Thiocapsa bogorovii: one gene and its partner. The protein of the gene in region 2 interacts with the protein of the main gene of each other region in a pairwise test. Links are inferred from orthologs where the notes say so. Each region holds a gene or a part of one and is shown on either strand. Other genes may lie near its edges.

The links.
Region 1: the proteins of secD (region 2) and pheT interact in binary tests that used the Escherichia coli proteins (3 or more experiments, as listed by UniProt). The link is inferred for Thiocapsa bogorovii from one-to-one orthologs.

Annotation. Positions count from the first base shown.
Region 1 is NZ_CP089309.1:5,058,677-5,065,605, forward strand. What follows is about bases 1,388-4,450. They hold pheT (phenylalanine--tRNA ligase subunit beta), read left to right. Parts: upstream 1,388-1,761; coding sequence 1,762-4,140; downstream 4,141-4,450. Other genes in these bases: pheS (phenylalanine--tRNA ligase subunit alpha), read left to right, coding at 1,388-1,649; ihfA (integration host factor subunit alpha), read left to right, coding at 4,145-4,444; LT988_RS22575 (MerR family transcriptional regulator), read left to right, coding at 4,425-4,450. Outside these bases: rpmI (50S ribosomal protein L35), read left to right, coding at 1-108; rplT (50S ribosomal protein L20), read left to right, coding at 145-501; more of pheS, read left to right, coding at 618-1,387; more of LT988_RS22575, read left to right, coding at 4,451-4,799; LT988_RS22585 (transposase), read right to left, coding at 5,095-6,636.
Region 2 is NZ_CP089309.1:3,560,552-3,567,295, forward strand. The notes cover bases 1,344-4,221. They hold secD (protein translocase subunit SecD), read left to right. Parts: upstream 1,344-1,793; coding sequence 1,794-3,650; downstream 3,651-4,221. Other genes in these bases: yajC (preprotein translocase subunit YajC), read left to right, coding at 1,344-1,646; secF (protein translocase subunit SecF), read left to right, coding at 3,903-4,221. Also shown: tRNA guanosine(34) transglycosylase Tgt, read left to right, coding at 1-1,077; more of yajC, read left to right, coding at 1,314-1,343; more of secF, read left to right, coding at 4,222-4,853; LT988_RS15970 (P-II family nitrogen regulator), read right to left, coding at 4,946-5,269; LT988_RS15975 (sodium-dependent bicarbonate transport family permease), read right to left, coding at 5,342-6,355. UniProt on the Escherichia coli protein: Part of the Sec protein translocase complex. Interacts with the SecYEG preprotein conducting channel. SecDF uses the proton motive force (PMF) to complete protein translocation after the ATP-dependent function of SecA.

The DNA of each region.
Region 1 (6,929 bases), 1.5 Mb from region 2 along the record:
CATATCCTGACCAAGAAGAGCACCAAGCGGAAGCGCCAATTGCGTGCGCCCAAGCGGCTCCATAAGGCGGATGTGCGGGCCGCGCTGCGGATGATCCCCTACTGCTGAGCACATTGCGCTTGAACGAATCCCAGGAGTCAAAGAATGCCACGCGTTAAACGGGGTGTTACCGCCCACGCTCGTCATAAAAAGGTCCTTGATCAGGCCAAGGGTTACTACGGTGCCCGTAGTAAGGTCTACCGTGTCGCCAAGCAGGCCGTCATCAAGGCCGGTCAATATGCCTACCGTGATCGCCGCCAGAAGAAGCGCCAATTCCGTGCGCTCTGGATTGCGCGCATCAATGCTGCCGCGCGCGAGAACGGTCTCTCCTACAGTCGCTTCATCGACGGGCTGAAGAAGGTCGGGGTCGAGGTTGATCGCAAGGTGCTGGCCGACATCGCCTATCACGACAGCGTTGCGTTTGCAGCGCTGGCCGAGCAAGCGAAGACCGCACTGGCCTAAGCCGTTTCCTTTCTCGCCCGAGTTCTACGGCGATACAAGAGGGAAAGGCCCCGGTCTTTCCCTTTTTCGTTTCACGACCTCGCGGCGGATCAGACACCCAGCCGGAAGACCCGACTATGGCTGAACACACCGGACTCGGCCTCGCGGCGCTGCAAGCTGCTGCACTTGAGGCGATCGCGGCGGCCGCCGATCTTGCCAGTCTCGACCAAGTGCGCGTGCGCTATCTCGGCAAGAGCGGTGAGTTGACCGCGCTGCTCAAACAGCTCGGGACGCTCCCGGCCGAAGAGCGCCCTGCTGCAGGTCAGGAGATCAACCAGGCCAAGGCTGCGGTCCACGTTGCCATCGACCAGCGCAAGGTCGTCTTGGAAGAGGCCTCACTCGCGGCGCGACTCGCCGCCGAGCGGATCGACGTGAGTCTGCCCGGGCGAGGGCGCCGGCCCGGTGGGCTGCACCCCGTGACCCGTGCGATGCGGCGCATCGAGCGTCTGTTCGCCAACGCGGGGTTCGCCGTTGCAGAGGGGCCGGAGGTCGAGGACACCTATCACAACTTCGAGGCGCTCAACATCCCGGAGCATCATCCCGCCAGGGCGATGCACGACACCTTCTATTTCGATGCCGAGCTTCTGCTGCGCACCCACACCTCCCCGGTTCAGATCCGGGTCATGGAGGAGCAGGCGCCGCCGCTCAAGATCATCGCGCCCGGTCGCGTTTATCGCTGCGATTCCGACCTGACTCATACGCCCATGTTCCACCAGGTCGAGGGTCTGCTGGTCGACGAGCAGGTGAGCTTCGCCGATCTGAAGGGCGTGCTCTACGATTTCTTGCGGAATTTCTTCGAGCGCGACCTGGAGCTGCGTTTCAGGCCGTCTTATTTTCCCTTTACAGAGCCTTCGGCCGAGGTCGACATCCAGTGTGTCATCTGCGGCGGCAGCGGGTGTCGGGTCTGTAAGCAGACCGGATGGCTTGAGGTGCTCGGTTGCGGCATGGTCTATCCCGAGGTCTTTCGGCACGTCGGTATCGACCCCGATCGCTATCTGGGATACGCCTTCGGCATGGGGGTAGAGCGCCTGGCGATGCTGCGTTACGGAATCGACGACATTCGCTTGAATTTCGAGAACGATCTGAGATACCTGCGCCAATTCTCATGATCTCGGCTTAAAAAGAGCCGGCAAGCACTCGGGAATGGTCCTTGTCCGGCGGTAATCCTATCGATCCTCATCCCTTGTGGCGGGATGACACCAGAGTACAGGGCAGCAGCAGATGCGATTCAGCGAGGCGTGGTTGAGGGAGTGGGTGAACCCTCCGGTCGACACCCGACAATTGGCCGACCAGCTCAGCATGGCCGGCCTCGAGGTCGATGCGGTCGAACCCGCGGCTCCGGCCTTCAGCGGTGTGCGGATCGGCTGGGTGCAGTCCGTCGCACCCCATCCAGACGCCGAGAAGCTGCGGATCTGCCGGGTCGATCTCGGCGAGGATGCGTTTCTCCAGATTATCTGCGGGGCGGCCAACGTCGCCGAAGGCATGAAGGTCCCGGTCGCGACCGTCGGAGCCGTGCTGCCCGGCGACTTCAAGATCAAGAAGGCTAAGTTGCGGGGTGTCGAGTCCTACGGCATGATCTGCTCGGCCAAGGAGCTCGGTCTTGCCGAGACCTCCGAGGGCATCCTGGCCCTGCCGGCAGATGCGCCTGTGGGCGAAGACATCCGCGACTGGATGGCACTCGACGATCACTGTATCGAGGTCGATCTGACCCCGGATCGCGGCGACTGTCTCGGCATTGCCGGGCTTGCGCGCGAGGTCGCCGTGATCAACCGTGCGCCGCTCGCCACACCCGCGATCCAGCCGGTCGCGCCTCTGCATGACCGGTCTCTACCGGTCCACCTCCAGGCCCCGGCTGCCTGCCCGCGCTACGTTTGCCGAGTCATCCGCAACATCGATCCGAGCGCGACCACGCCCTGGTGGATGCAGGAGCGCCTGCGTCGCGGCGGGATCCGGGCCATCAGCCCGGTGGTCGACGTGACCAACTATGTCCTGCTCGAGCTGGGCCAGCCGATGCACGGCTTCGATCTCGCCAAGCTGGACGGCGAGATTTGCGTGCGCATGGCGGTGGAGGGCGAGCGTCTCGCCCTGCTCAACGGCGAGGAAGCAACACTGCGCGCGGACACCCTGGTGATCGCCGATGCCGGACGTGCCGTCGCATTGGCCGGGATTATGGGCGGGTCCGGGACCGCGGTCGGTTCCGAAACCCGCGACGTGCTGCTCGAAAGCGCCTTCTTCGCGCCGCTTGCCCTCAGCGGCAAGGCGCGGTCTTACGGCCTGCATACGGATTCGTCGCATCGGTTCGAGCGCGGGGTCGATCCCCAACTCCAAGTCCGCGCGATCGAGCGTGCGACCCGTCTGTTGATCGCGATCGTCGGAGGTGAGCCGGGCCCCGTGATCGAGGCGGTATCGCAGACCGAGCTACCCGAGCCTCGGATGCTGACGCTCCGTCGGTCGCGTGTCGCTCAGGTGCTCGGACTCGCGCTTCCCGACGACACCATCCTCGATATTCTGACGCGTCTGGATCTGAACACGGAGGCGACCGCCGAAGGGTGGCTGGTCACGCCGCCGAGTGCCCGCTTCGACCTGGTTCAAGAGGTCGACCTGATCGCCGATATCGGACGCATCTACGGTTACGATCGAATCCCGGTGAGTCACGCGAGCTCGGCATCCGTGACGGGTGCGACCCCGGAGACGGATTTCGATCTGGATCGCGCCCGTCTCGCGCTGGTCGATCGCGGTTTCCACGAGGTCATCACCTACAGCTTCGTGAGTCCCGAGATTCAAGCGTTGGTCGACCCCAAGCAGGAGGTTCTGCGTCTTGCGAATCCGCTGAGCGCCGAGCTCTCCACCATGCGGACCAGCCTCTGGCCCGGCTTGATCCAGACCGCGCGCTACAATCAGGCGCGGCAACAGGAGCGGGTGCGCATCTTCGAGTCCGGTCTACGCTTTCGAGTCGGCGCGGACGATCTGACCCAGACGCAGGGTCTCGCGGGTCTCATCACCGGGAGCCCGGATCCGGAACAGTGGGGTTTGCCGAGCCGCGCGGCGGACTTCTTCGATCTGAAGGCCGATGTCGAGGCCCTGCTGTCACTGACCGGCGCACCGGGGCGCTTCAACTTCGTTCCCGGCACGCATCCGGCGCTGCACCCCGGTCAGACCGCGAGGGTGGTCTGTGACGGGCGAGGCATCGGTCTGCTCGGAATGCTTCATCCGAGTCTGGCCGCACAGCTCGACATCATGGGCGATGCCTATCTGTTCGAGCTGGACGTCGCGCCCCTGAGCGTCGGCGCACTGCCTAAGCACGCGTCCATCTCGCGCTTCCCGAGTATTCGCCGAGACATTGCGATCATCGTCGACGCGGCAGTGACTTACGGGCAGATCGCGGACTGTATTCGCGACACGGAGACCGAACTTCTACGCGATTTGGTCCTGTTCGACCTCTACACCGGCAAAAACATTGAATCGGGCAGAAAAAGTCTCGCTCTTGGATTGATTTTACAGGCTTCTTCTCAGACACTTACAGATGGAGTCATTGAAGACACGGTGGGGCGGATCCTAGCCCGCCTCGCTTCGGAATTTGGCGCAAGATTGAGGGACTGACCCAATGGCATTGACCAAGGCCGATATGGCCGAGCACCTGTTCGATGAGCTTGGCCTGAACAAGCGTGAGGCCAAAGACATCGTCGAGATGTTCTTCGAGGAGATTCGCGCGGCGTTGGAGCGTGGCGAGCAGGTCAAGCTCTCCGGGTTCGGCAACTTCGATCTGCGCGAAAAGAAGGAACGTCCCGGCCGCAACCCCAAGACGGGAGAAGAGATTCCGATCACGGCGCGGCGCGTGGTGACCTTTCGCCCGGGGCAGAAGCTAAAACAGCGAGTGGAGGCCTATGCTGGAACCGACCGATAAGGGCGAGGACAACGGCCCCGGCGATCTTCCGCCGATTCCGGGAAAGCGATACTTCACCATCGGCGAAGTGAGCGAGCTCTGTGGGGTCAAGCCTCACGTGCTGCGGTATTGGGAGCAGGAATTCCCTCAGCTCAAACCGGTCAAGCGACGGGGCAACCGTCGCTACTATCAGCGTCACGACGTGCTGATGGTGCGACAGATCCGCAACCTGCTCTACGAGCAGGGCTTCACGATCGGAGGCGCCCGTCTGCAGCTCAGCGGGGAGGGCGCCAAACAGGACCTAAGCCAGACCCACCAGATCCTACGCCAGATGCGTGTAGAGCTTGAAGACGTCCTTCAGTTGCTGCGACGTTGACAGCAGAGGGACCACAACCTAATATGGCTCGTCTTAACGGGGCGTAGCGCAGCCTGGTAGCGCACCTGAATGGGGTTCAGGTGGTCGGAGGTTCAAATCCTCTCGCCCCGACCAAGGAAAATAACGGCTTAGGTCATTGATGACCTGGGCCGTTTTCGTTTGGGTCACCGTAAAGTTACCAGCCTTGGCGTGCTTGCCGCGAGGCTGGCCTCGGATTACCCTAAAAAGAGCAGTTAGCGCCCGTCGCGGAGCGTTTTCGGCCCGCGGGCGAGTACACATACCGGCGGTTCGGCGGCTACGCCGGGGCCGGTAACACCGCCGGCGGCTGCAATTGGCGGCCGTTGAGGTACTTCACCAGCGCACGCGAGAGCAGCCGGTACCAGCGTTGCAGGGGACTCAACTGCTCCGCAGTTCGGCGCAGGGTGTTGAAGAAGGCCGCGATCTCGCGGCAGGTCGCCTCCACCCACCCGGCTTCGGCATGGGGATGGCTGATGGTCAGGCGCGTCTGCCCGCCGTGACGGGTCAGTCGTGCCGGTGCGCTGAGCAGCAGCGGGCGGCTGGTGATCGCCTCGGTGTGCCGTGTCGGGTCGGCCAGGCGCACGAACAGGCTCCACCAGTTGTAGGTCAAGGCGGTGATGCGCGCCATGAAGCGGCAGCGCTTGATGTCGCGGGTGGTGAAGCCGCCCCAGCCCCAATGGTTCTTGAGCTCGTCGAAGGGATTCTCCGCGTCGGCGCGATCGCGATAGAGTTGCGCCACGCTCAGGATCTCATGGGGCAGCGAGGTCACCAGCACGGCGTACTCGTAGAGGATCGTCCGGTCGGTGAACTCGGCGAAGCTCAGGCGCAGCTGCTCGGGATCACCCTGCTCGACGACGGCCAGGTCGGCCTTGATGCGCCGGCGCAGCACGACGGCGCGCCGGGCACGGCTCCAGCCCGACAGACGCAGGGTCGTCTCGGCCCCCTGCCAGCCTTGACCGGCATCGCGCCACTCGGCGTCGCGCATCAGGCGCTCGACGGTGTGTTTGACCTTGGAGGTCATGCGCAGCTTGAACAGATACGGGATCCCCTCCTGCTCGGCCCGTGCCATGTTGGCTTGGGTGCCCCAATCGCGGTCGCCGCGAATGCACAGCGGCCAGTGCGCCCGCGGCAGGCGCGCGAGCAACTCCCACAGCCCCGGCGCGCTGTACTTGGACGCGGTTTGGTTGCCGTCCAGCACCTCCACGTCCAGGATCAGACGCAGACCGGCGATGAAATAGGTGTGGTAGGTGTGCGAGGGCCGACCCGGCTTGTGCGGGTTGTAGCCCTTGAGCGCACCCTCTTGATGCCCGTAGAGCGGCTTGACCGTCACGTCGGCATCGAGAATCCAGGGCACGCCCAGCACCGGCGCCACGCAGGCGTCCAGGTGGTTCTGCAACCAGGCCACCCCGTCGGCTTCATCGAGCTTGCCGAGGTTGCGGCGCACCGAGTCCTCGCTGACCACCGCCTCCATGCCCAGCAGGGCGGCGTTGATGGTGTCGCCGCGCAGGGCACTGATGTGGGCATAGCGCTGATGCCCGGACAGCACCGCCAGGATGGCGGTACCCAGAACGTCGCGCGTGCTCGGGGCGTTCGGGCTGGTCAGCTTCAGCGGGCAGCTCTCGACCCAGGCATCGAAGCGCCCGCCCAGGCGCAAAAACTCGGTGAAGAACGGCAGCTGCCCCAGCGGGGTGACCGCCGCCTGCGCATCCCACTCGACGTGGACGCGCCCGCCAAACGTGTCCACCGCAACCGGGCCGGCATGCGGTACCAATGCGGTGGTTTCGGGTTCACCCTGCGGGTGAGGGATCGGGTTGCTCATGGGGACCTCCTTGCGCGGATATTTCAGCGGCTTGGATCACTCGAGGCAAGGTTTAACTGCTCTTTTTAGGATTACGGTTTCGGGAGACCGCGCACGAGGAGTGGTCACCCTGAGAGTGGTCTCGCCTGCGAACCCTCGCTACAGCGTTTTCTCCCGAGCAGCAAGGAAACGGTTCATGGCCATGAAGAGGTCCGAGCTTCATTCCTCCCTCTGGTCCAGTTGCGACGAGCTGCGCCGGGGTATGGATGCCAGCCAGTACACGGGCTACGTCCTGGTGCTGCCTTTCATTAAGT
Region 2 (6,744 bases):
GCCCGGCGCGGCCGTTTGCGCTTTGCGCGCGGGACGGTCGAGACCCCCGCCTTCATGCCTGTCGGGACCTATGGGACCGTCAAGGCCATGACTCCGGAGGAGCTGACCGATCTCGGCGCCGAGATCGTGCTCGGCAACACCTTCCATCTGATGCTGCGTCCCGGCACCGAGATCATTCGACGCTGTGGGGATCTGCACGGCTTCATGCACTGGGAGCGGCCCATCCTCACGGACTCGGGCGGATTCCAGGTCTTCAGCTTGGGCGCACTGCGCAAGATCACGGAGGAGGGCGTGCGTTTCCGCTCGCCGGTCGACGGCAGTCCGGTCTTTCTGAGCCCCGAGATCTCGATGCAGGTGCAGCGCGCGCTCGGCTCCGACATTGTCATGATCTTCGACGAGTGCACGCCTTATCCTGCCGACGAGGCGCACGCGCGCGCCTCGATGGCGCTCTCGCTGCGCTGGGCGGCACGCTCGCGCGAGGCTCATGGCGACAATCCCTCGGCCCTCTTCGGCATCGTTCAGGGCGGCATGCACGAGGGACCGCGCGGCGAATCCTTGGACGGGCTCATGACCATCGGCTTCGACGGCTATGCCGTGGGCGGCTTGTCGGTCGGCGAAACGGAGGCGGAGCGGCTGCGCATCCTCGATTTTCTCAGCGACAAGCTGCCGCAGGATCGCCCACGCTATTTGATGGGTGTGGGCACGCCGGAGGACATCGTCGCCGCCGTCGGTCGCGGCATCGACATGTTCGACTGTGTTCTGCCCACCCGCAACGCTCGCAACGGCGACCTCTTTACGCACCAAGGCAAGGTCCGGATCCGCAATGCCGCGAATCGCACCGACGAGGGTCCGTTGGATCCGCTCTGCGATTGCTACTGCTGCCGCCATTACAGCCGCGCCTACCTGCACCACTTGGACAAGTGCAAAGAGATCCTTGGGGCTCGGCTGCAGACGATCCATAATCTTCACTACTACCAGACCCTGATGCGCGGTCTGCGCGAGGCCATCGCCGCAGGCCGCTACACCGACTTCGTCCGCGAGTTCGAGGCATTGCGCGCAACACCCGATCCGGCATGATCCCGGCATGATCCAAGACGCGTCCTTCCGAGGCCAAGGTGCGCGGCGACGTCGGGCCGATCTCGAAACCATGCCCGACGCAATCGACGCGTCTTCCCCGACGCTGCAACTTGCTCCGCGCTATGCCATAATCCGACGCCGAGTTTTCCGGAGGTTGTGTGGCCTTTGCGGTCCCGTCCTCGTCCTAAACCGCCGGATCGCAACCGAGCGATCCCCAGACCATAGGCACTGAATAGATGAGCTTCCTGATCTCCGATGCCGTCGCTCAAGGCGAGGCCGCCGCCGGTGCGGGTGACCCCTTTCTGGCACTGCTCCCGCTGGTGTTGTTTGCGGTCGTCTTCTACTTTCTCCTTATCCGTCCGCAGTCCAAGCGCCAGAAGGAGCATCGCAAGATGGTGGAGTCCTTGGCGAAGGGTGACGAGGTCGTCACCATCGGCGGGATCGCCGGGCGGATCGCCGAGATCGGGGACAACTTTGCGCTGCTCGACATTGCCGACGGTGTTGCGGTGAAGATCCGGCGCAGCTCGGTCGAGTCCGTGATGCCGAAAGGAACCCTGAAAGACCTGTAAACCCTTCGCCCGCACCTCGGCCGCGGTGCCTCGGGCGCCGCGGCGTCTTGACCGGATTCCTCCGGCTCAGGGCGCGGGCGCCCTCCTTGGCGCCGGCCGGTGTCCGGCCCATCCCCGATCGCGCCCGCTGTTGCGACTGGAATTGCAATGAACCAATACCCCTTGTGGAAGAATCTCCTGATCCTGGGCATCATCCTCGGCGCCTTGCTCCTTGCGGTTCCGAACCTCTTTTCTCAGGACCCGTCGATCGAGATCACCGCCGCGCGCGGCTCCGAGGTGACCGAGGCGAGTCTCGCCGAGGTGCGTGCCGCACTCGAAACCGCCGATGTCCCCGTGAAGGACATCGAGATGCGCGAAGGCGGCAAGCTGCTGGTGCGTTTCGCCTCCTCGGGCGCTCAGCTGGCGGGGCAGGATGCGATCGAGCGGACCCTCTCGGAGCGTTACCGCACCGCGTTGACCTTGTCGGCAGACCTGCCCGGCTGGGTGCGGTTTCTCGGCCTCAACCCCATGTCGATGGGTCTCGATCTGCGCGGCGGCATCCATGTCGTGATCGACGTGGACATGGAAGCGGCCCTCGACCAAGCGCTCGAGCGCTATGTCGGCGACATCCGCACCGAGCTGCGCGACCGCAAGATCCGCTACTTGACCGTTGCGCGCGAGGGCTCTCGCATCCTGATCAAATTCAACGATGCGGCGATGCGTGACGATGCTCAGCGGGCGCTGAACAACGAGTTCCGGGATCTCGATATCCAACCACTCGACGAAGGCGGCGATTTCGTCATCGCTGCGAGCTTGCCCCCGGCCCAGCAAGAGGAGGTCCGCTCTTTCGCCCTGCAGCAGAACATCACGACCCTGCGCAACCGCGTGAATGCGCTCGGTGTCGCAGAGCCCAGCATTGCCCGGCAGGGCGATCGCCGCATCGTGGTCCAATTGCCGGGCGCGCAGGACCCCGGGCGATTGAAAGAGCTGCTGGGTGCGACCGCGACGCTCGAATATCGCCTCGTCGATACCGAGCACAGCGTCGCCGATGCCCTCGATGGCCGTGTTCCGGTCGGCAGCCGGCTCTATCGCGAGCGCGACGGCACGCCGATCCTGCTCAATCGTCGGGTTATCGTGACCGGCGATCAGATCACCGATGCCTCCGCCGGCTTCGACAGCCAGAGCGGGAGCCCCGCGGTCTTCGTCAACCTGGACGGGCAGGGCGCCCGGCGCATGCGGGATGTCACGACCGAGAACGTCGGCAAGCCGATGGCCGTGGTCTTTATCGAGAACGTGACCACCACCGAGGTTGTCGACGGGGAGGCGGTCAAGCGAACTCGCAAGGTCGAGGAGGTCATCAGCGTTGCGACCATTCGCGAGCCCTTCGGGCGCCGTTTTCAGACCACCGGATTGGACAGCAGCAACGAGGCGCACAATCTAGCGCTGTTGCTGCGCTCGGGCGCCTTGGCGGCCCCGATCCAGATCGTCGAGGAGCGCACCATCGGTCCCAGCCTCGGACAGGACAACATCGACCAGGGCTTCCTGTCGGTCATGATCGGTCTCGGGCTGGTATTGGTCTTCATGGCGCTCTACTACCGCGTCTTCGGGCTGGTAGCGAACGTCGTCCTGGTGGTGAATCTCGTGATGATCGTCGCGATCCTCTCGATGCTCCAGGCCACGCTGACCTTGCCCGGGATCGCCGGCATCGTGCTGACCGTCGGTATGGCGGTCGATGCAAACGTTCTGATTTACGAGCGAATACGCGAGGAGATCCGCAACGGCAGCACGCCCCAGGCGAGCATCCACGCCGGATTCGACAAGGCGCTTTCGACCATCGTCGATGCGAACGTCACGACACTCATTGCGGCCGTCGTGCTCTTTAGCTTCGGCACCGGACCGATCAAGGGGTTTGCCGTCACGCTCTTCATCGGGATTCTGACCTCGATGTTCACGGCAATCTTCGGGTCTCGCGCCATTATCAATCTGATCTACGGCGGCCGGCGCGTGAAGAAGTTGGCGATTTGAACCGCGCTCTCGGGTGGTGCTCGATACCCCGGCGCCTGGTGCGCCGTCGAGGCCGCCCGAAGTTTCGGTGTCGCGCGGTTCAAGTGAAAACGGGATAAAGACTTCAATCGCGTTTCTCTCCGAAGCTCGGGGATGAATTTCTAGCCGTTCGCACGCTGAACCGGTGCACGCCGCGCCGAACGCGATTGAACCAATGACGATCTCAATTCAGGGCGCTCGATGTCCAGAGCGCCCTAAACCAAGGGCGATTCGATGAGAGACCTGAGTGTCATCAATGAGCTGAATATCGATTTCATGGGTATTCGCCGCCCCGCGGTGATCTTATCCGGGGTCGTGCTGCTGCTGTGTATATTGGCCATGGTGATCCGTGGCTTCAATCTCGGATTGGACTTCACCGGTGGCACCGTCCTTGAGGTGGGCTACCAAAATCCGGCCGAGCTCAGCGATGTCCGAGCGGCACTCGAGGCGAAGGGCTTCACGGGTGCAACCGTCCAGCACTTCGGCACGCGCAGCGACGTCTTGATTCGTCTGGCCCCGGAGGCAGGCGAGGAGGCGAGTGCCGAGCTGAGCGATAGCGTGTTCCAGGCATTGAGCGAAGCGGTCGGAGGGCAGGTCGAGCTGCGTCGAGTCGAATTCGTCGGGCCTCAGGTCGGCGAGGAGCTTCGTGAGCAGGGCGGACTCGCGGTCCTCTTCGCGCTGATCGGTATCCTGGTTTATGTCGCCTTGCGCTTCGAGTGGCGCTTCGCGGTGGGTGCGGTCGTTGCCATTGTGCACGACGTCATCTTCACTGTCGGGATGTTTGCACTCTTTCAGATCCCCTTCGATCTGACCGTCCTCGCCGCCGTACTCGCGGTCATTGGCTACTCACTGAACGACACCATCGTCATCTTCGACCGCATCCGCGAGAATTTCCGCCGGATACGCAAGGGAACGGTCATCGACATCACAAATGTCTCGATCAACCAAACCTTGTCGCGGACCGTGGTGACCTCGGGGACCACTCTGCTCGTGCTCATCGCGCTCTATATCTTCGGCGGCGAGGCGCTCAATGGTTTCTCGCTGGCGCTCATCATCGGCGTCGTCGTCGGTACCTATTCGACTATCTTCGTGGCCACGGCGGCCGTGATCTTCCTCGGGGTGAGTCGCGCCGATCTCCTTCCGGTTCCCAAGGAAGGGGCCGACGCGGGCAGCAGCCTGCCTTAGGATGCGGCGTATCAAGCATGTCCGCTTTGCTTGCTGTTCAGCCGCTTGAGCGGCTGAACAGATGCCTCACGCAGCCGATTCACTCGGCTGTCTCAAGGTTCCAGCGGCCGCTCGAACTTCTCGTGGTTGAGCACCGCGACATCGGACACGAACACGGTGAGGTGATAGCCCTGGCCGATCAGTGCGTCCAGGTCATCAAGCAGGTCGGACATGCGATCGGGAGGCAGAATGACCTTCAGAAGGAGGTTCGTGTCGACCTCCAGGTTACCCGACTGTAAACCGTCGGAACCCGCGCCGCGTGCGCGCAGCAGCGTATAGCCGCTTGCACCGCGGCGACTCACCGCGGCGACGAGGCGGTGTTCGAGCACGTCGGTGGTGATGACGGTGACGAGTTTTTCAGGGACAAGGCGGTGCATCTGGATAGACTCCTGCGACTTGCGATGTGACAGTCCGACGGGACACGAGGGTTGCCGTGCCGCGTGCGTCGATCAGGCCCCGCCGGCCAACAGCAGAGCCAGTTGGTGATAGATCGGGATGCCGAAGACGACGTTGAACGGGAAGGTCACGCCGAGCGACAAGGTCAGATAGAACGACGGATTGGCCTCGGGTATCGCCAGGCGCATCGCGGGCGGGACGGCGATGTAGGACGCGCTTGCGCCCAGTACCCCGACCAGCGTTGTGCCGCCGACACCGAAACCGAGCATCAGGTGTCCGACCAGCACGCCGATGACACCGCCGATCAGCGGCATGACCAGCCCGAAGGCCACGAGAGCCCATCCGACGCGCCGGAAGTCGGCGAAGCGCCGCCCCGCCTCGAGCCCCATCTCCAGCAGGAAGAGGCAGAGCATTCCCATGAAGATATCGGTGGTGAAGGGGTGCAGCGACTCCATCGCCTTCGGGTTCGCGATGGCACCGATCAGCATCGACCCGATCAGGAGCACCACGCTGCCGTTCGTGAAGGCATCGCGCAGGATTTCGGCAAGATGGCCTTCACCCCGCTCGGCGGGCGCGGCGCTGCGGTTCGGGTCGGTCTTGGCGGCGCGCCCGCGACTCCAACTCGCCAGCAAAAGACCGACGACGATGGCCGGAGACTCCATGATCGCGAGCATGATCAGTGGATAGCGCTCGTAGTCGATCCCTTGGCTGCCGAGGAAGGCGATTGCGGTGAGGAAGGTGCCGGCGCTGACCGAGCCGTAATGCGCGGCGATCGCGGCGGCATCGAGCGGACCGACTCGACGCGTCGCGAGCAACAGCCCGAAGCCGATGATCGGCAGCAGGAGTCCGAGCAGCAGCGCCCAGACCACCGCCGCCAGGGCCTCGCCGAGATCCGCCCTCGCCAATTCCACGCCGCCGTGCAGGCCGATCGAGACCAGAAGGTAAATGGAGAGGATCTTCGCCAGATCGGGCGGAAAGCGCAGATCGGATTTGATCAGGCGTGCGATGAAACCGAGTGCGAAGAAGAGTACGGCCGGGATCAACAGGTTGGAAAACGCCGACATCATGACTCCGTGGTCCCGGAATGGGAGCTTGGACGATCGGAACTCTCGACACAGCTTCGCGCCGCGCAGGGTTGGTTAGATCATAATCCTAGATCCGGCAGTTGACCGCTTCGTGCCGCATGCAAGGGTTTGACGTTGTTGAGCATCATGGTCATCTGATGCCTCACCCGCCGGGTGGCGGCCGCTACGACCCCTGGAGCACGTCCCGCGCGGCGCCCGACCGCGTTGCAACTCGTTGTCGTAGAACCACTACGACGCCTCGTTGCGCCTTGCCGGACACCACGCGGGACGCACTCCAGGGGCCGTTCAACTGCCGGATCTAGGATAATCCGAAATCCGGCAGTTGACCGCTGCGTGTTTTATGCAAGGCTCGGGTCGGCCGGGACAGGGCA